One region of the Streptomyces sp. NPDC001393 genome, then DNA from elsewhere that is predicted to be linked to it. Evidence: riboswitches for the same ligand, from Rfam matches in the RefSeq annotation. Region 1 holds a riboswitch; each other region holds the start of a gene.
What was found. A riboswitch is a leader RNA that binds a small molecule or an ion and turns the genes downstream of it on or off. The one in region 1 is predicted to bind cyclic di-AMP.

Region 1 (6,587 bases):
ATGCTCGCTGGTGTGACGTTGCCCCTCCTGATGTGGGCCGCCCGGCGTGGCAAGGCCATCGTGGGTTACAGATTCCTGCTCTCGATCATGGCTGCCATCGAGGCGTGCGAGGCTGTGGCCAGCGCGGATACGAGCGCCAGGCATCAGGCGCTTCGGCATCTGGATGACACGTGCTCCATCGTTCGGCGGTCGCTTCTGCGGGTCCACCGGATCTCGAACAGCGTCAGGCGTGGATCTCCCCGGCAGCGCAGCACAAAGCGTCACGCCGCCCTCGTAGTGGCAAAACTGCAGCTTGCCGAGGCGCAGGTTGACACCAAGGGCATTGGTGGGCTCCGCAGTCTGGCCGCGCTGCTCGCCAAGATCGGCAACAGCTACGCTGCCGGAAACGCTGGCAGGCTTCTGCCAGAGCAGAGGCTTCGAGGCACGGTTCCGGTGGCCAACCGAGAAGGGCTTCGGCTGGTTGCCGTGGTCTCCGCTCCAGTAGCAGCGGTTTGCCTGGCCGTTCTGACGGGGCTTCCCTCAGGAGTCGAGACCGTCTTGGCGGCCGCTGTAGCTGTGGTGGCTGCTGCGGCCGCATACGGGCCGCGGGTCGCAATCGCCAAAGCGGCCGAGATCATGAGCATTTTGAAGCAGTAGTACTGCGCTCATTGGTACTGAACGCGCTGCTCAGCAGGTTCTTTTTGCGTGAGCGATGCGTGAGCGGACGATGCGGCACGAGCTGTCACGAGCCACACCGCCCGTCACGGCGCACATGCCCTGACCAGGTGGTTCCGGACCCCGAAGCACGGCCCGGAACCACCCGGCAAGCCTTGGCCAGGACTTTTAATCCATTGGTTGTGGGTTCGAGTCCCACAGGGCCTACAGGTGCGGGGGAGGGGTTATCCCCTCTGACCTGCTGTGCAGCGCCCGGGTCGGCTTCGGTCGGCCCGGGCGCTGCGTCGTTTCCGGGTCCGTGCGTGAGCGGACGAGCCCGCTTCTTGCGGACCCCCGAGCCCGGAAGGACTCCCGAGCCCGGAAGGACTCCCGAGCCCGGAAGGACTCCCGAGCCCGGAAGGCCCGGTGCCCGGCTGGATCTCCCCGGGCTGCTGATGCTGTCTCCCGGACTCGCCCTGCTGCTGTACGGCCTCGCCCGGGGCGGCGAGCGCGGTGACCTCAGCGGGCCCGGTGCCCTCGTGCCGGTGCTCGCCGGCGCGGCCCTCACCGCGGCCTTCGTCCGCTGGGCGCGCCGGTCGGTCTCGTCGTCGGTACGACCGTGCGGATCGCCGCGCGCCGGATCGACACGGTGGCACCAGGCCGGCTGGTCGGGACCGGGATCGCGGTGGCCGCCCTCGGGATGGCGCTGACGGCCTGGCAGGTGGGGGTGCCCGGCGTCGCGTCCTGACGGATGGTCGCGTCGGCGATGGTGGTGGGCGTCGGCACCGGCATGGTCCTGATGCCGACGATGACCGCCGCGAGCCGAGGCCTGCCCGCCGAGCGGCTCGCCGCGGCGAGCACCACGCTGAGCATCAACTCCCAGCTGAGCGCGTCCGTTGGCACGGCCGTGCTGTCGGTGATGCTCGGTACGGCGGGCCTGCACCCGGCCGGCTTTCGCACCGCGTACGCCGTACCGGCCCTCCTGTTCCCGGGCCGTCGGCAGGTGCGGTGACGTGACCGGCAGATCCGTTCCGTACCGAGACCGGCGCGGGCCTTTCAGCCCACGTTGAGTTCGGCCAGCGGCAGTGTGTGCCGGGTCTGGAGGACCTTCGCGCGCAGGTAACGGACGTTGTGGGCCGTGGTGAAGACACCGGTCGGCACCCGGTCCCGTACGACCACGCCCAGTGCGCGCAACTGCTCCGCCTTGTCGGGGTTGTTGGACAGCAGGTCCAGTTCCCCGATGCCGAGCGCGGCGAGCATCTGCGCGGCGGCCGTGTAGTCGCGGGCGTCCTCCGGCAGGCCGAGCGCGGCGTTCGCCTCGTAGGTGTCGAGGCCCTGGTCCTGGAGGGCGTAGGCGTCGAGCTTGTTGTAGAGGCCGATGCCCCGGCCCTCCTGGCGGAGGTAGAGCAGGACGCCACCGCGGTCGGCGATGCGTTCGACGGCCTCGCGCAGCTGGGGTCCGCAGTCGCAGCGGGCCGAACCGAAGACATCGCCGGTCAGGCACTCGGAGTGCAGGCGCACCAGCGGGACGGTGCCGGGGGCGGGGTCGCCGAGGACGACGGCGACGTGTTCCTGGCCGTCGGCCAGACTGTGGAACGTGACGAGTTCGGCGTCGACGCTGTAGCCGTCGTCGAAGCGCAGCGGTACCCGGACGCGGGCGCGCGGCGTGGCGGCGGGGGTGTCGGGCATGCGGGTCCCTCCGGGTGCGGGCATGTGCTTCAGATTTGAAGCAGCGGTACGCAGGGGACCCTACCTCATGCTTCAAAGTTAAAGCAACGGAATTCGGGGCATCGTCCGCATCCGCCGCGATCACGAACAGGAGGAACGGCGCCGCCAGGGCAGGTCCTCCGTTCCGGGCTCGGCGCCCTCGCCCTGCAGCCCGCGCGCGATCCCCGTGCAGATCTCCTCCAGCTGCCCCACCTGCTCCGGCGTGAGCCGGTCGAACAGGGTGGCGCGCACGGTCTCGACATGCCCGGGCGCCGTACGCTCCAGTACGGCCATCCCCTCGTCCGTCAGCACGGCGATGCTGCTGCGCTTGTCCCAGCGGCAGTCCTCCCGGCGCACCAGCCCGTCCCGCTCCAGCCGGGTCACCGCGTACGTCAGCCTGCTGCGCGTGATCTTCAGCTTCTCGGCGAGATCGGTCATCCGCAGCCGCCGGTCGGCCGCCTCGGACAGGTTGGCCAGCACGGAGTAGAACAGGTGCGGCATGCCGGCGTCCTGCTGGAGCTGTCGGTCGATCGCGTCCTCCAGGAGGTGCGTCGCGGCCATGTACGCGCGCCAGGCGCGCTGCTCCTCGGGGCTGAGCCAGCGGGTCGTCATGCCGCCAGTGTAAGTTTGTTTCAAACTTGAACCAAGACTCGCCTCCAGGGAGACCGCGCCGATGTCGTACCCGTACGTGCTGCTGTCCGCCGCCGTCTCTCTCGACGGCTACCTGGACGACACCGGCCCCGACCGGCTCCTGCTGTCCAGCCCGGCCGACTTCGACCGGGTCGACGCGGTACGGGCCTCGGTCGACGCCATCCTGATCGGCGCCGGCACGATCCGCGCCGACAACCCGCGGCTGCTGGTCAACTCCGTCGAGCGCCGCGCGGCGCGGGTGCGGGAGGGCCGGCCGGAGTACCCGCTGAAGGTCACCGTCACCGCCACCGGCGACCTCGACCCCGACGCCAACTTCTGGCGCACCGGCGGCGCGAAGCTCGTCTACACGACCGACGCGGGCGCCGAGCGCGCGCTCCGGCGCGTCGGTGACGCCGCCGACGTCGTCCCGCTCGGCCCCGGCCTCGACTGGCGGGCCCTGCTGGCCCACCTGCACGACGTGCGCGGCATCGGGCGGCTGATGGTCGAGGGCGGCGGCACGGTCCACACCCAGCTGCTGCAGCTGGGCCTCGCCGACGAGCTCCAGCTGGTCCTCGCGCCGCTGTTCGTCGGCGACCCGGCCGCGCCCCGACTGTTCGGTCCCGGCGGCTATCAGGCCGGCCGGCTGCGCCTGACCGAGACCCGACGTATCGAGGACGTGGTCCTCATGCGCTACGAGCCCACGGCCCCGGGCGCGGGCGCGGTCGCCACCGCCGCCGACCGGCACTGGCTGCGCACCGCCTGCGAGCTCGCCGCCCAGTGCCCGCCGTCCCGGACGGCGTTCAGCGTCGGCGCGGTGGTGGTCGCGGCCGACGGCACGGAGCTGGCCCGTGGCCACTCCCGGGAGGGCGGGGATCCCGTGGTCCACGCGGAGGAGGCCGCGCTGGCGAAGATCGACCCGGCCGAGCCCCGGCTGGGCGGCGCCACCGTCTACAGCAGCCTGGAGCCGTGTTCCCGGCGGGCCTCGCGGCCCGCGCCCTGTGCCGAGCTGATTCTCCGGGCGGGGGTGCGCAGGGTGGTCACGGCGTGGCAGGAGCCGGACACGTTCGTGGCGGCGGCCGACGGGACGGGCGTCCTGGTCAAGGGCGGTGCCGAGGTGGTCGTACTGCCTGAGCTGGCGGGACTCGCCAAGGCACCGAACGCCCACTTGCTGGGATGACGCGGAAAACGGGGGCAGGGAAAACACTCAGGGCCGGAAACCATCTCTGGCTTCCGGCCCTGAGTCTTCAGTAGCGGGGACAGGATTTGAACCTGCGACCTCTGGGTTATGAGCCCAGCGAGCTACCGAGCTGCTCCACCCCGCGTCGTTGTGACTCCAGAGTACCCCATGCTCAGGGCGGCATGCACACCGCTTTCCCGGCACGGGTGATCGACTTCACGGACGGTGACCGGACGACCGCCCTCCGCATAACATCTGAGACACCATCAAAAACTCCGACGCTCATGAACCGTGGCCAACTCGCCCGATTTGCAGCGCTCCTGGCCGATTGGTCCGCGGTCGAAAAGGTTAATGATCAAGCCGAACGGCTTGGAAAGTGACTCTCAGGTCTATTAACGTTCGATAACGCAGCGCGGTCGTCCCAGCCGTCACAAGAGGCGGCTCCGTGCGCACGCGCCGAATCCCGCGAGGGAACCGGGGAACCACCACCTTGGGGTGAATCGCACGAATGCCACAGTTGGTATACGCGCGTAGGAGACCTTCCTGCTCCGAACCCGTCAGCTAACCCGGTAGGCGGAGGAAGGAAAGGAGTACGCCCGAGTGGCGTCCAACCGGCCCGCCCCAGAAGCCCCGTTCGTGCCCTCGCAAGCCCAGCCGGAGACCTTCGGCTACGGCGCCTACCGCGCCGAGGAGGGGCCCTGGGAGGAGTGGAACCCCACCGAGGACTCCGTCGCCGCGGTCCGTGGCCGGCACCGCGTCGCCAAGCAGCGCGGCGGCTTCGCGCGCAGCTCCACCGTCCTCGGCGTCGGCGTGATGGCCGCGGTCGGCGCGGGCGGCATGGCCAGCGCCAACACCGGCAAGCCGCCGGTCTCCATATCCCTGCCGGACCTGGACTCCGTCGAGCACGTCTTCGGCGGCGGCTCCTCCGACGCGTCCCAGGCCACCGCCACCGGCCTCAGCAAGGTCGGCGTGAGCACCGACAGCGCCGAGGGCAGCAACGCCGGCGAGGCCCTGCGCAACCGGATCATGGCCCAGGCCGAGCAGCAGAAGGGCCAGGCGAGCAGCAAGGTCACCGCCGCCGCGATCGCCGCGGCCGACCAGCAGACCGCCGACGCGGCCGCCAAGGCGGAGAAGGAGGCCGCCGCCAAGGCCGCCGCCGCCAAGCAGCAGGCGGAGGCCGACGCCCAGCAGGCCGCCGAGGCGAAGCGGCTGGCCGAGCTGGCCAAGGAGTACACGCTGCCGGTCGTCTCGTACACGATCACCGGCACCTTCGGGCAGCCCGGCGCCATGTGGTCCTCCGGCTACCACACCGGCCTCGACTTCGCCGCCCCCACCGGCACCCTCATCAAGGCCGTCCACAGCGGCACGGTCACCCAGGCCGGCTGGGCCGGCGCCTACGGCTACCGCACCGTCATCACCCTCGACGACGGCACCGAGCTGTGGTTCTGCCACCAGTCCTCGATCAACGTCTCCGTCGGCCAGAAGGTCTCCACCGGCCAGGTCATCGGCCGGGTCGGCGCCACCGGCAACGTCACCGGCCCGCACCTGCACCTGGAGGTCCACCCGAACGGCCAGGCCACCGCCATCGACCCGGCGCCGTGGCTGCGCGACAAGGGCCTCAACCCCTGAGCCCCACTGCTCCATCCGCGGGATCCCGCCGCCGACGGTGGAATGCGATCATCCACCGTCGGCGTTGACTTGGAGCATGACTTCTCTGCGCACACTCGGTTCCTCCGACCTCGAGGTCTTCCCGCTCTGCCTCGGCGGCAACGTCTTCGGCTGGACCGCCGACGAGGAGACCTCCTTCGCCGTCCTCGACGCCTACACGGCGGCCGGCGGCAACTTCATCGACACCGCCGACTCCTACTCGGCGTGGATCGAGGGCCACAAGGGCGGCGAGTCCGAGACGATCATCGGCAAGTGGGTCAAGGCCCGCGGCAACCGCGACAACGTCGTCATCGCCACCAAGGTCAGCCAGCACCCCGAGTTCCAGGGCCTGTCCGCCGCCAACATCAAGGCCGCCGCCGACGCCTCCCTGCGCCGCCTGGACACCGACCACATCGACCTCTACTACACCCACTTCGACAAGCCCGAGATCCCGGTCGAGGAGATCATCGGCGCGCTGGACGAGCTGGTGAAGGCGGGCAAGGTCCGCCAGATCGGCGCCTCCAACATCAGCCCCGAGCGCCTGCAGGCCTCCCTGGACTTCTCCGACCGCGAGGGCCTGGCCCGCTATGTCGCCCTCCAGCCCCACTACAACCTCGTCTCCCGCGACACCTACGAGGGCCCGCTGCAGGACCTGGCCGCCAAGGAGGGGCTGTCCGCGGTGTCCTACTTCTCGCTGGCCTCGGGCTTCCTGACCGGCAAGTACCGCCCCGGCACCAAGGTCGACAGCGCCCGCGCGAGCCGGGCCCAGCAGTACGCGGAGTCCTTGCGCGGC
Region 2 (6,587 bases), on a different contig from region 1:
TGGTGATGGGCCTGATGCGCGCCGTACCCCCGTCGCGCAGCACCACGTCCGCCTCCCAGTGGGCGGGGTAGAGGTGCCGGTCCTGCCGGTCCGCCGAGGTCTGCATGGGCCCCAGAGTACGGCTCGCGTCCGACAACGGCGCGGGGCAGTCTGTGGAGGACGACAAGCCGGAACCGAGGCCGCGGTTCCGGCGCCACACCGGAGCGGACGACGGTGCGCTCCGGGCATGCTTCACGATATGGGAAACTGGTCTAGACAACCCTGAAGACTGAAGGGCAGCAACACATGGCTGAGCGCCGCGTCAACGTCGGCTGGGCCGAGGGCCTCCACGCCCGCCCCGCCTCCATCTTCGTCCGAGCCGCCACGGCCGCAGGCGTCCCGGTGACGATCGCCAAGGCTGACGGCAACCCCGTCAACGCGGCCTCCATGCTGGCTGTCCTGGGGCTTGGCGCCCAGGGGGGCGAGGAGATCGTCCTGGCCTCCGACGCAGAGGGCGCGGACGCCGCCCTGGACCGTCTGGCCAAGCTGGTCTCCGAGGGTCTCGAGGAACTGCCCGAGACGGTCTGAACACCGGCACAGCGATAACGCCGGAGCCGCGTCGCCTGTTTTCGGGCGGCGCGGCTCCACCCTTTCCGGGCTCATTGCGCGCACACCTGAATTCGGGCAGCGGAAATACACCGCAGCCGAATTACTCTTCTTTGTATACGGCGCCCGTGTTAATGCCGAAGACCCGACATGTTTACGGCGTGTTGCGAAGTCCTCACACGCTCGGCGCCTCCGGCAAAACGCAGCCGGTGCGCGGCCGTCACGCGCTCGGTGTGCAGCGCCGTGACCGCCCGCGCGCGCTCACCGTCGCCGCGCGCCACCGCGTCGACGATGGCGCCGTGCTCCGCCCAGTGGTCCACCGGGCTTACCGGCGCCTCCACCGCGTACATCCAGGCGATCTTGTGCCGCAGCTGGGTGAGCATCGCCGTCAGCGACGGGCTGCCGGAGGCCTGGGCGAGCGTCTCGTGGAACCAGCCGCCCAGCGAGCGCAGGTCGCCGCTGTTGCCCGTGCGGGCCCGCTCCTGGCCCAGCCTGACGAGGCCGCGCAGCACCTTCAGATGGGCCTCGGTGCGCCGCTGGGCGGCCCGGGCGGCCCCGAGCGGCTCCAGCAGCATGCGCATCTCCAGCAGGTCGGCGGCCTCCTGCTCGGTCGGCTCGGCCACGCACGCGCCCGCGTGCCGGCGGGTCACCACGAAGCCCTCGGCCTCCAGGGTGCGCAGGGCCTCGCGGACGGGGACGCGCGAGACGCCGTAGCGACGGGCCAGGACTTCCTCGGTCAGCCGGCCGCCGCGCTCGTAGACACCCGCGACGATGTCGTCCCGGATGGCCGTGCACACCGAGTGCGCCGGAATACGCATGACCGACCTCCGCCTTAATCCCCGTGAAACGTCGACGATGGACGCGTGTTCCGTGACTCTATTCCAATGAGCCGGAATTTCCGACGGCGGGCCGGATTCCATGGATATTTTTTGGTCAGCGGGCCGGGCGGGGCCCGCGAAAAACGGCGAAAGCCCCGGCTCGGTGAGCCGGGGCTTCGCGGGCCGTGCGATGCGGCGTCAGACGTTCACGCCGTGCTCGCGGAGGTAGGCGACGGGGTCGACGTCCGAGCCGTAGTCGGGGGTCGTGCGGGCCTCGAAGTGCAGGTGCGGGCCGGTGGTGTTGCCGGTCGCGCCGGACAGGCCGATCTGCTGGCCCGGGGTGACCTGCTGGCCCACCGAGACGCCGATGGACGACAGGTGGCCGTACTGGGTGTACATGCCGTCGGCCATGCGGATCACGATCTGGTTGCCGTACGCGCCGCCCCAGCCGGTGGAGACGACGGTGCCGGAGCCGACCGCGTGGACGGGGGTGCCGGTGGCCGCGTGGAAGTCGATGCCCGTGTGGTGGCCGGAGGACCACAGGGAGCTGCTGGCCTGGTAGCCGGTGGAGACGTAGGAGTCGGCTATCGGGGCGACGAAGGCGTTCAGGCGCTTGCGCTCGGCCTCCCGGGCGGCGCGGGCCCTGGCCTCGCGCTCGTCCTTCGCCTTCTTCGCCGCGGCCTCCTCGGCCGCCTTCTGCTCGGCTGCCTGCTTCTGCGCGGCGGCCTGCGCGGCGATGTGCTCGGCGACGTCGTCGCTCACGGTGAGGACCGGCGTGAGACCGGTCTGCTCCACGGTGTGCTCGGCGGCGAGCGCCGGGGAGGCGGCGAGGGTGCCGACGGCACCGGTGGTGGTGAGGGCCGCGATGCCCGCCGCCTGAGCGGTGGTGCGCTTGACCCGGCCGGGCTTGCGGTGCTTCCCGGTGGCGCACATGAACGCCATGAAGTGGCTGGTCCTTTCCTTCCCTCTCGCCTACCGGGTTAGCTGACGGGTTCGGAGCAGGAAGGTCTCCTACGGACCCCTCGCGGCATGCGCGGGCGCCCGATTCACCCCAGGGACTGCGTGGGTCCCCGGCTCCCCTGGCTCGCGCCGTACGGGGACTCGGCGATGGCTGTCCGGTGCCGCGGATGCAGCGCACTGCCCGACGAACAGCCCGGAAGACGCTACGGAAGCCCGCTTCGGAATCCCAAACCGATCCGGGCGTTTGTAGCGCATCCCACAGGTCAGACGGGCAACCTCCGCCTCAAACCGGGCATCTGGGGAAGGGAGTGGAACAGCGGGGGCCCTGACGGTGCTTAGTCCGTCAGGGCCCCACGCGCGCGTGCCGCTGTCCGGCTACTCGGCCGCCACCACGGTCACTTCACCGATGCCGAGCGCCTCCACGGGCGCCTTGATCTGGGCGGCGTCACCGACGAGGACGGTCACCAGGCGCTCCACCGGGAAGGCGTTCACGACGGCCGCCGTGGCCTCCACCGTGCCCGTCGCCGCGAGCTGCTGATAGAGCGTCGCCTGGAAGTCGTCGGGCAGGTGCTGCTCGACCTGGTCGGCCAGCGTGCTCGCGACGGCCGCCGCCGTCTCGTACTTCAGCGGCGCCACCCCGACGAGGTTCTGCACGGCCACGTCCCGCTCGGCGTCGGTCAGGCCGTCCGCCGCGAGGGTGCGCAGCACCTTCCACAGGTCCTCCAGGGCGGGCCCGGTGTTGGGCGTGTCCACGGAGCCGCTGATGGCGAGCATCGAGGCGCCCGTGCCGTCCGGCGCGGACCTGAGGACCTGGCCGAACGCGCGCACACCGTAGGTGTAGCCCTTCTCCTCGCGCAGGACGCGGTCCAGGCGGGAGGTGAGGGTGCCGCCGAGGCAGTAGGTGCCGAGCACCTGGGCGGGCCACACGCGGTCGTGCCGGTCGGGGCCGACGCGGCCGATGAGCAGCTGGGTCTGCACGGCGCCGGGCCGGTCCACGATGACCACGCGCCCGGTGTCGTCGGCGGTCACCGGCGGCACGGGCCGCGGCTCGCCCGGGGTGCCGGTCCAGGCGCCCAGGGTGCCGGCGAGCAGCGCGTCGAGGTCGACGCCGGTGAGGTCGCCGACCACGACCGCGGTGGCCGTGGCGGGGCGTACGTGCCGGCCGTAGAAGGCGCGTACGGCGGCGGCGTCGATCTTCTCGACCGTCTCCTCGGTGCCCTGGCGCGGGCGCGACATGCGCGAGACCGCCGGGAACAGCTCCTTGGAGAGCTCCTTGGCGGCCCGGCGGGAGGGGTTGGCCAGCTCGTGCGGGATCTCGTCCAGGCGGTTGCGGACGAGGCGCTCGACCTCGCTGTCGGCGAACGCGGGCGCGCGCAGCGCGTCGGCGAGCAGGCCGAGGCCCTTGGCCAGGCGGGAGGCCGGGACCTCAAGGCTGAGCCGGACGCCGGGGTGGTCGGCGTGCGCGTCCAGGGTGGCGCCCGCGCGCTCCAGCTCGGCGGCGAACTCCTCGGCGGAGTGCTTGTCGGTGCCCTCGGAGAAGGCCCGCGCCATGATCGTGGCGACGCCGTCCAGGCCGGCCGGCTCGGCGTCCAGGGGCGCGTCCAGCAGCACCTCGACGGCGACGACCTGCTGGCCGGGGCGGTGGCAGCGCAGCACGGTCAGGCCGTTGTCGAGCGTGCCGCGCTCGGGGGCGGGGAACGCCCACGGCCTGGCCTGGCCTGGCTGCGGCTGGGGGTGGAAGTCCATGGTGGCGAGCTCGGTCACTTGGCCGTCTCCTCGTTCTCGTTACCGGCCTCTACGGTCGCTTCCTGCTCCGGGTCCTCGCCGCGCCCCGCCTCCTCGGTGTGCTCGGCGGACTCGGCGGACAGCGGCTCGTAGACCAGGACCGCGCGGTTGTCGGGGCGCAGGCGGGCCTTGGCGACCTCCTGGACCTCCTCCGCGGTCACCGCCAGGACGCGTTTGACGGCGGTGAGGGCGAGCTGCGGGTCGCCGAACAGGACGGCGTACCGGCACAGTTCGTCGGCGCGGCCGGCGACCGTGCCGAGCCGGTCCAGCCACTCGCGCTCCAACTGGGCCTGGGCGCGCTCCATTTCCTCCGGCGTGGGGCCCTCCTCGGCGAACCGGGCCAGCTCCTCGTCGATGGCGGCCTCGATGACCGGCACCTCCACGTCGCCGGAGGTCTTCACGTCCAGCCAGCCCATGGAGGGCGCGCCGGCCAGGCGCAGCAGGCCGAAGCCGGCGGCGACGGCCGTACGGTCGCGGCGGACCAGCCGGTTGTAGAGGCGGGAGGACTCGCCGCCGCCGAGGACGGTCAGGGCGAGGTCGGCGGCGTCGCACGCGCGCGTGCCGTCGTGCGGGAGCCGGTAGGCGGCCATGAGGGCGCGCGCCGGGACCTCCTCGACGACGACCTCGCGCTTCTGCTCGCCGATGATCTCCGGCAGGGAGCCGTCGCGGGGGGCGGGCTTGCCGTCGTGGGACGGGATCGAGCCGAAGTACTTCTCGATCCAGGCGAGGGTCTGCCGGGGGTCGATGTCGCCGACCACGGAGAGCACCGCGTTGTTCGGCGCGTAGTAGGTGCGGAAGAACTGGCGGGCGTCCTCCAGGGTGGCCGCGTCCAGGTCCGCCATCGAGCCGATCGGCGTGTGGTGGTAGGGGTGCCCCTCCGGGTACGACAGGCTGGTCAGCTTCTCGAAGGCGGTGCCGTAGGGCACGTTGTCGTAGCGCTGGCGGCGCTCGTTCTTCACGACGTCCCGCTGGTTCTCCATGGACTCGTCGTCCAGGGCGGCCAGCAGCGAGCCCATGCGGTCGGCCTCCAGCCAGAGGGCGAGCTCCAGCTGGTGGGCGGGCATGGTCTCGAAGTAGTTGGTGCGTTCGAAGCTGGTGGTGCCGTTGAGCGAGCCGCCGGCGCCCTGCACCAGCTCGAAGTGACCGTTGCCCTTGACCTGCGCCGAGCCCTGGAACATCAGGTGCTCGAAAAGGTGAGCCAGGCCGGTACGTCCCTTGACTTCGTGGCGGGAGCCGACGTCGTACCAGAGGCAGACCGCCGCCACGGGGGTCAGGTGGTCCTCGGAGAGCACCACGCGCAGACCGTTGGCCAGGCGGTGCTCGGTCGCTGTCAGGCCCCCGGAGCCTGCCTCGGCTGTGGTCGTGTGACCCATGGGCATGTGCGTCCCTTCGCGAGCGGAGGCGGTTGTGGAAACCGCGGTTTTCCTGCCGTTCCAGCCACTGTATGCAAAGCGTGCGGGGCGTCGGCGAAGTTCCCGCGGGACGTACGCCCACAGCGGATCCCGTAGCCTGCGTCGGACCCGCCCGGGGACGCCCGGGAAGGCCGCCGGGACCGGGTCGCGGCACGGCTTGTCAGTGCCTCGGTCCACAATGGTCCGCGTCAGATCCGTCCATCCGTTGAGCAAGGAGCCGGCAGCGATGGCCCGCCGCAGCACGAAGACCCCGCCGCCCGACGATTCGTACGAGGAGAAGATCCTCGACATCGACGTCGTGGACGAGATGCGTGGCTCCTACCTCGAGTACGCGTACTCGGTCATCTACTCACGCGCCCTGCCGGACGCCCGTGACGGCCTCAAGCCGGTGCACCGCAGGATCGTGTACCAGATGAACGAGATGGGCCTGCGCCCCGACCGCGGCTACGTGAAGTGCGCGCGTGTCGTCGGCGAGGTCATGGGCAAGCTGCACCCGCACGGCGACGCGTCGATCTACGACGCCCTGGTGCGCATGGCCCAGCCGTTCTCCATGCGCGTGCCGCTGGTCGACGGCCACGGCAACTTCGGCTCGCTGGGCAACGACGACCCGCCGGCCGCCATGCGGTACACCGAGTGCCGGCAGGCCCAGGCGACGAGCCTGATGACCGAGTCGATCGACGAGGACACGGTCGACTTCGCGCCGAACTACGACGGTCAGGAGCGGGAGCCGGTGGCGCTGCCCGCCGCCTTCCCGAACCTGCTGGTCAACGGCTCCTCGGGCATCGCGGTGGGCATGGCGACGAACATGCCGCCGCACAACCTGCGCGAGGTCATCGCGGCCGCCCGCCACCTGATCAGGCACCCGAACGCGGACCTGGACGCGCTGATGAAGCACGTCCCGGGCCCGGACCTGCCCACCGGCGGCCGGATCGTCGGCCTCGACGGCATCCGGGACGCGTACGCGACGGGCCGCGGCACCTTCAAGATGCGCGCGACGGTCTCGATCGAGACGGTGACCGCCCGCCGC
Region 3 (6,587 bases), on a different contig from region 1:
GGCGGGTGGAGAACACCGTGCCCTTGCCGAACTTGCCGGAGACCTTGTCGCCGAGCGAGCCGAGGAAGCCGCCGAGGTCACCGCCCCGGGAGCCGGTCGGCAGGCCGCCCTTGGTGCCGGTGTCGAAGGTGGCGATGGACGTCCAGCCCTTGCCGAGCACGTTTGCGCCGTTCATGCCCCTGGCGAAGTCCTCGCCGGACCCCGGCGCGTGCTTCCTGGCCGCGGCGTCCTTCTTCTCCTCCGTCACCTTCGCGCCCTTGGGCGGGGTGAAGGCGAAGGTGGAGGCAGCCGGCTCGGCGAAGGAGACCTGGGTGAAGCCCACGTCGAGCACGGCGGCGCCGCCGCTCTTCGGCGTCAGCGTGAACTTCAGCGGCATGCCCGTCTTCGCGTCGACGGCGATGCTGATGGCGCCGACCGTGGTGCCGGACTGCCGGGGCTTGATCAGCAGCTTGTAGGCGTCCCGGCCGGCGACGCGCTCGGTGCCGTCGACAGTGACGGACGTGGTGCCGTCCACCGACTTCAGCGCCTGGTCGGCGAAGTCCTTCGGCGTGGCCGGCGGCTCGGCCTTGTGCTCCTTGCCGGAGTCGGCCGAGATGCCGTGGTAGACCTCGTTGGTCTTGCTGTCGTAGCCCCACACGTTCGTGCCGTTGTGGATGAGGCTGTACTCGGAGCCGCTCTCCAGGAGAGACAGTTTCTGCTTCTCGGGGCCGTCGGCGGCGACGCGCAGCGTGTGCGTGCCGGAGACCAGCGAGGTGAGCTGGGACCGCGGGTCGGCGGAGGAGCCGTCGCCGGAGCCCTTGACGGCGCCGGAGGCGAGGCTGTTCTCCAGGCCGCCGAGGTTGGGCAGGCCGAGGTCGGTGTCGATGCGGACGGTGCCGGACAGCTGCTGCACGTCCGACTTGGCGATCTTCTCGATGAGCTGCTGTGCCGTGATCCTGGGCAGGTCGGGGTCACCGGAGGCGGCGAGCGCCGGGACCAGACCGATCGTGGCCGCCGCGACCCCCACCACGGCGACCGGGACCGCGTAGCGGGCCGCCCTGCGGCGTCCCGCGCGCCGCTCCTCGTCCCGCCCGGCGTCCACTGCGTCGTCGGATTCGTACGGTGCCATGTGTGCCTTACCTCCGTCGTCGGCGGCGGCTGTTCTCACGCTGGTCCACCAGAGCCGCCATTCTCACCCGAATCGGTGAGGAGTGGTGATTTCCCTGGTCTCCATCTCATCAAATCAGCCATGAGGAAGCGTCAGACCACGGAGCCAACTCCGCGTACGCCTGCGGTATGACACGTAGGGGCCGGGACTCCGCCGACCCGTAGGGGTCCCAGCGGAACGGAGGGGCCGTACGGGGTCGCCGAGGCCGCGCGGACGCACGGGGCGTGCGGACGACACGGGCCGTACGCATGCAGGGATTGCCCTGGTCGTACGGGGTGTACGGGCCCGGGCCGACCGCCGTGTGAGCGGAGGCTTGGCGCGGCGGACGGCCAGGCGACGGCCCGGTCGCGCACGGCGAGAATCGCGGCGCGCCGGACGGCCGGAGACGTGTCGGCCCTGTGCCAGGTCGTACGGCCGGGGCGTGGCACGGTGTGGCAGGGGGGTGCGAGGGGTGGAGGTGGCCGGGGTCAGCCGGCGCGGTGCACCACCGCGTCGCACAGCTCCATCAGCGCGGCCTTGGCGTCGCACTCCCGCAGCGGCGCCAGCGCGGCGCGAGCCTCCTCCGCGTATCGGACGGTGTCCCGGCGGGCCTGCTCCAGCGCGGGGTGGGCGCGCAGCGCGGCCAGCGCCTCGGCGTGCCGGGCGTCGTCGCCGAGGTCGGAGTCGAGCAGCTCGCACAGCGCGATGTCCTCGGCCAGACCGAGGCGGGCGGCGCGCTCGCGCAGCCGGAGCACGGGCAGGGTCGGGATGCCCTCGCGCAGGTCGGTGCCCGGGGTCTTGCCGGACTCGTGCGAGTCGGAGGCGATGTCCAGGACGTCGTCGGCGAGCTGGAAGGCGACTCCGAGCCGCTCTCCGTACTGGGTGAGCACGTCAACGACGGTCTCGTCGGCACCGGACATCATCGCGCCGAACCGGCACGACACCGCCACCAGCGAGCCCGTCTTGCCGCCGAGCACGTCCAGGTAGTGCTCGACCGGGTCACGGCCGTCGGAGGGGCCGGCGGTCTCCAGGATCTGGCCGGTGACCAGTCGTTCGAAGGCGAGGGCCTGCACCCGGACCGCCTCGGGGCCGAGGTCGGCGAGGATCTGGGAGGCGCGGGCGAAGAGGAAGTCGCCGGTGAGGACCGCGACGGAGTTCCCCCAGCGGGTGTTGGCGCTGTCCACGCCGCGCCGCACGGCTGCCTCGTCCATGACGTCGTCGTGGTACAGCGTGGCGAGGTGGGTCAGCTCCACGACCACGGCGGAGGGCACGATGCCCGGCGCGTAGGGGTCGCCGAACTGGGCCGCGAGCATCACGAGCAGCGGCCGGAACCGCTTCCCGCCGGCTCGTACGAGGTGCTGCGCGGCCTCCGTGATGAACGGGACCTCGCTCTTGGTGGCCTCGAGCAAGCCTTCCTCGACAGCCGCCAATCCGGCCTGGACATCGGCTTCCAGAGCCTGGTCCCGCACGCTCAGCCCGAACGGCCCGACGACGGTCACGAGGGGTCTCCTGTCTGCTGGTGTCTGCTGGCGATTACACGGTTTGTCGATAGGTCGCTGCCATCACTCAAGTCAGCGTATCCGGTCCTGTTTCGATCACCGATAGCGCCCACCGGTCCAGCCCGGGCGGTATCGGATCACGACCGGTATGTTTTTGATCAAGTGATAAGAACGGACATTTATTGACTTAACAGGAATACACGCACTTTGGTTCCACCGCGGCTTCCGCCACAGGTTCCATCACCCACCCGAGCCGCCCGAATCCCTCATGCCCGATTTGAAATACTTTGTTATTTCGTGAGTTGGGTCACGCCCCACCTCCGGCACCGAGGGCCCGCCAGGCCGCCTCCTCCCCTTGCTCCATCCGCGAGTTGAAGGTTGGCAAACGCAAAGGATCAAGTACCACATACGGCACAGACCGTGGTCAAATCGTGCCTTGTGTGAATCCAGTACTTGTTCCCGACATGTGCTCTCGCATACGTTCCGGGCCATCGGGCGGACGCCGAATCCTGCCGCCGCCCGCGTGACCCATCGACGAACTCATTCGTACGGCAGGAGCGGGGGACCCAGGTAAGTCCGCCGGACCGGTCGGCACACGCCGCACCGGGACGGCTCGGGGTGAAGCCGTGCCTTCTCGCGAAGCCACGGCCGGGCACCTCCCCGCCCGAACCCGACAGCTCACCTCGCAGGCGACGGAGAGGACTTCCCCATGTCTGCTGCCGCTCAGCACCACCGCCGCCCTCGCACCAACCGCCTCGCCCGCATCCTCGCCGTCGCCGGCACCGGTGCCGCCGTCCTCGCCCTGCCCCTCATCGGCGCCACCAGCGCCTCAGCGGCCACCGTCACGCCCACCAAGACGGTCTCCACCACCCTGGCCGGGTACCCGAACAACCTCGACGGCTGGATCCGCCAGTCCCTCGCGATCATGGCCCAGAAGGGCATCCCGGGCTCCTACAACGGCATTTACCGCAACGTTATGCGGGAGTCCTCCGGCAACCCGTACGCCATCAACCTCTGGGACTCCAACGCCGCCATAGGCACCCCGTCCAAGGGCCTGCTCCAGGTGATCGACCCGACCTTCAACGCGTACCACGTGGCCGGAACCGCCTTCAACCCGTACGACCCGGTCGCCAACATCACCGCGGCCTGCAACTACGCCGCCGCGCGGTACGGGTCGATCGACAACGTGTTCAGCGCGTACTGACAGTCCCGCCGACCGGCACGGCATCGGCCGCCCGGCGTGTGCCCGCACCTGACGGAGGGCACCCCGGGCGGTCGTCGCGCCTTCCGGGGGCGGGCGCCTACTGAGATGCCGGTCAGTCGGTCGGGAACAGTCTTTCGAGGACGACGGCGATGCCGTCGTCCTCGTTCGACAGGGTGATCTCATCGGCCACCGCCTTGAGTTCGGGGTGCGCGTCGGCCATGGCGACGCCGCGTCCGGCCCAGTCGAACATCGGGATGTCGTTGGGCATGTCGCCGAACGCCAGTGCCTCCTCCGCCTCGATCCCGAGCCGCTCGGCGGCCAGCGCGAGACCGGTCGCCTTGGTCACCCCCGACGGCTGGAGCTCCACGGTCCCCGGCCCCGACATGGTGACCGTGGCCAGGGAGCCCACCACCGCGCTCGCGATGGCCGCCAACTCGTCGTCGGACAGGGCGGCATGGCGCAGCAGCACCTTGCTGATCGGCGCGCACCACAGGTCCTCGCGCCGGCCGACCCGGACCGCGGGCAGGGTCGGGTGCGGCATCCGGTACCCGGGCTCGATGAGCGTGAGCCCCTCCACGCCGTCCTGGTCGACGGCCGCGTACACCTGCCCCACCTCGGCCTCGATCTTGCCGAGCGCGGTCTCGGCCAGCTCCCGGTCCAGCCGGACCGACCACAGCAGACGGCCGGTCCCGGCGTCGTAGACCTGCGCGCCCTGCCCGCACACCGCGAGCCCCGTGCACCCGAGGTGCGCAAGGAGCTGCCGTACCCGCGGGGCCGGGCGGCCCGTCACCACCAGGTGCCGGGCGCCGGCCCGCGCCACCCGCGCGAGCGCGGCGAGCGACCGGTCGGAGACGGTGTCGTCGCCGCGCAGCAGCGTCCCGTCCAGGTCGGTGGCGATCAGTGCGTATGCGGGGGAGGCTGCCATGATCAGAGAATACGGATACCGGGCCCCGCCGACTCATCTTGTGGTCCTGCGCACTTACGTGCTGATCAGCCTCAAGTGGCGCCAGCGCGCACCTCGTTGACCCGTCAGCCGTGAGCGGCCGCCAGGTGTTTGGTCAGGCGCGGTGAGGCGAACTCCGTGCCGCAGACGAAACGCATCACCGGGCCGTACGACGACGCCGCGGGCAGGCCGGTGAAGTACAGGCCGGGGACGGACGAGACGAAGCCGGGGCCGAGCCTGGGCGTGCCCCGGCTCACCGCGAGCCGGGTGCGCAGTTCGTGGCCGAGGAAATCCATCGCCGCGATGTCGACGCGGTAGCCGGTGGCGGCGATGACGTGGTCTGCGGTGAGCCGCTCGGTGTGCCCGCCGTGGGTGCGGACGGTGAGGACGGGGGTGCCGTCCGGTGCCTCGGCGCTCACCACCCGCTCGACGTCCTGCACCTGCACGGCGCTCGCGAAGCGCTCGCGCAGCCACCAGGCGCCGAGCGGTCCGAGGACCCGGCGGACCAGGAAGTGGCGGGTGGCCTCGGGCAGATAGCGGTAGGGGTGCGGGTAGTAGCTGAACGCCCACAGCGACCAGGCGCGGCCGAACGGGGACTCCGGGCGCAGCTTCGGCTGCTCCCAGGGCGGCGCGCCGAAGGCGACCCGGCCGCGGCCGCGTGCGACGACACGCACGCGTGCCCCCGCCTCGGCGGCGAGTGTCGCCGTCTCCAGAGCGGACTGGCCGGCGCCGACCACGATGAGCTCCTTGCCGGCGAATCGGCTCAGGTCGTGGTGCTGGGAGCTGTGCGAGACCGGGCCGGTGGGCGCCGGTCCGTCGGCCGCGGCTCCCGCGAGCTCCGCCGGCAGGTGCGCGAGGCCCGACAGGCCGGTGGCGACGACGACCGCGCGTGCGGTGAACATCTCCCCCGAGTCCAGCTTCAGCTCGAAGCCGCCGCTCTTGTCGCGGTCCACGGAGACGACCCGCACCTGCTCCAGGTCGGGGACCAGCTTCTGCCGGAACCACTCGCCGTAGGCGGTGAACGTCTCCACCGGGATGATGTCCTCGTCGGCCACCAGGCGGCGGATCCCGGCCGCGTCGCAGTAGTCGGCGAGGGTGTGGCCGGGCTGCGGGCAGTCGAGGTTCGAGGCGGCGGGCGTGGACTTCAGGAGCATGCCCTCGGGCATGTGGTCGCGCCAGCTGACCATGGGGTCGCCGAAGACGCGGACGGGGATGCCGCGCGCCCGCAGATGGGCGGCGGTGGACAGGCCGAACGGCCCGGCCCCGATGACTGCAACCGGTCGAGTCACGAAGTCCCTCCCCAGGACATGGTGCGCGCCACTCTGTGCGTGGCTCTGCCTACTTCGTGGAGGTGCTGCTGCCGCGGCGGTTGGTCCGCCACAGCTGATAGAGGTGCTTCGCGCCCGGGCGCACGAAGCGGGCGAGCATCGTGAGGAACGGCAGCGGGTCGTCACCCGCGAGCCAGGCCAGCTCCGTCCCGCTCGCCGTGGCCGGCGCGTGCGGCGTCGTATAGCCGCTGCGGCGGTAGGCGAGGAGGGCGGGAAGGTCGATGTTCTCCACGATGTAACGGTGGCCGGCGCGCTGTTCCCCCTCCGGAACGGGGCGGCCGGTCAGGTTCAGATGCATCGCGCGTACGACGTCCACGCCCGACTCGTTCTCGAAGAGCCGGAACTGGGCGCCCATGCGCGGGTTGAAGTCGAGGAGCTTGTACTGCCCGTCGCGCCGGTCGAAGCGCAGGTCGAGGTCGATGATGCCGCTGTAGCCGATCTGTTTGATGAAACGTGCGGCGAGGTCGGTGAGTTCCGGGTTGTCGAC

Region 2: it holds a riboswitch for cyclic di-AMP, as region 1 does, so the genes downstream of both, ACWC2T_RS30740 (M23 family metallopeptidase) here and ACWC2T_RS09490 (M23 family metallopeptidase) in region 1, are expected to answer to the same signal.
Region 3: it holds a riboswitch for cyclic di-AMP, as region 1 does, so the genes downstream of both, ACWC2T_RS18250 (transglycosylase SLT domain-containing protein) here and ACWC2T_RS09490 (M23 family metallopeptidase) in region 1, are expected to answer to the same signal.

The regions. Positions count from the first base shown of each region.
Region 1 is NZ_JBSFIH010000005.1:245,557-252,143, forward strand. It holds gene ACWC2T_RS09450 (hypothetical protein) at 1-636, shown strand, start outside; tRNA gene ACWC2T_RS09455 (tRNA-Lys) at 787-860, shown strand; gene ACWC2T_RS09460 (hypothetical protein) at 1,253-1,381, shown strand; gene ACWC2T_RS09465 (hypothetical protein) at 1,385-1,645, shown strand; gene ACWC2T_RS09470 (GTP cyclohydrolase II) at 1,690-2,322, opposite strand; gene ACWC2T_RS09475 (MarR family winged helix-turn-helix transcriptional regulator) at 2,443-2,952, opposite strand; gene ACWC2T_RS09480 (dihydrofolate reductase family protein) at 3,014-4,147, shown strand; tRNA gene ACWC2T_RS09485 (tRNA-Met) at 4,219-4,292, opposite strand; cyclic di-AMP (ydaO/yuaA leader) riboswitch at 4,592-4,738, shown strand; gene ACWC2T_RS09490 (M23 family metallopeptidase) at 4,748-5,776, shown strand; gene ACWC2T_RS09495 (aldo/keto reductase) at 5,853-6,587, shown strand, end outside.
Region 2 is NZ_JBSFIH010000036.1:19,303-25,889, forward strand. It holds gene ACWC2T_RS30725 (bifunctional acetate--CoA ligase family protein/GNAT family N-acetyltransferase) at 1-106, opposite strand, end outside; gene ACWC2T_RS30730 (HPr family phosphocarrier protein) at 286-567, shown strand; gene ACWC2T_RS30735 (GntR family transcriptional regulator) at 717-1,403, opposite strand; gene ACWC2T_RS30740 (M23 family metallopeptidase) at 1,602-2,345, opposite strand; cyclic di-AMP (ydaO/yuaA leader) riboswitch at 2,358-2,520, opposite strand; gene ACWC2T_RS30745 (M16 family metallopeptidase) at 2,739-4,127, opposite strand; gene ACWC2T_RS30750 (M16 family metallopeptidase) at 4,124-5,527, opposite strand; gene ACWC2T_RS30755 (DNA gyrase/topoisomerase IV subunit A) at 5,787-6,587, shown strand, end outside.
Region 3 is NZ_JBSFIH010000014.1:154,699-161,285, reverse strand. It holds gene ACWC2T_RS18260 (LolA family protein) at 1-1,108, opposite strand, end outside; gene ACWC2T_RS18255 (polyprenyl synthetase family protein) at 1,615-2,625, opposite strand; cyclic di-AMP (ydaO/yuaA leader) riboswitch at 3,148-3,330, shown strand; gene ACWC2T_RS18250 (transglycosylase SLT domain-containing protein) at 3,335-3,829, shown strand; gene ACWC2T_RS18245 (HAD family hydrolase) at 3,942-4,754, opposite strand; gene ACWC2T_RS18240 (FAD-dependent oxidoreductase) at 4,859-6,061, opposite strand; gene ACWC2T_RS18235 (carboxylate--amine ligase) at 6,111-6,587, opposite strand, start outside.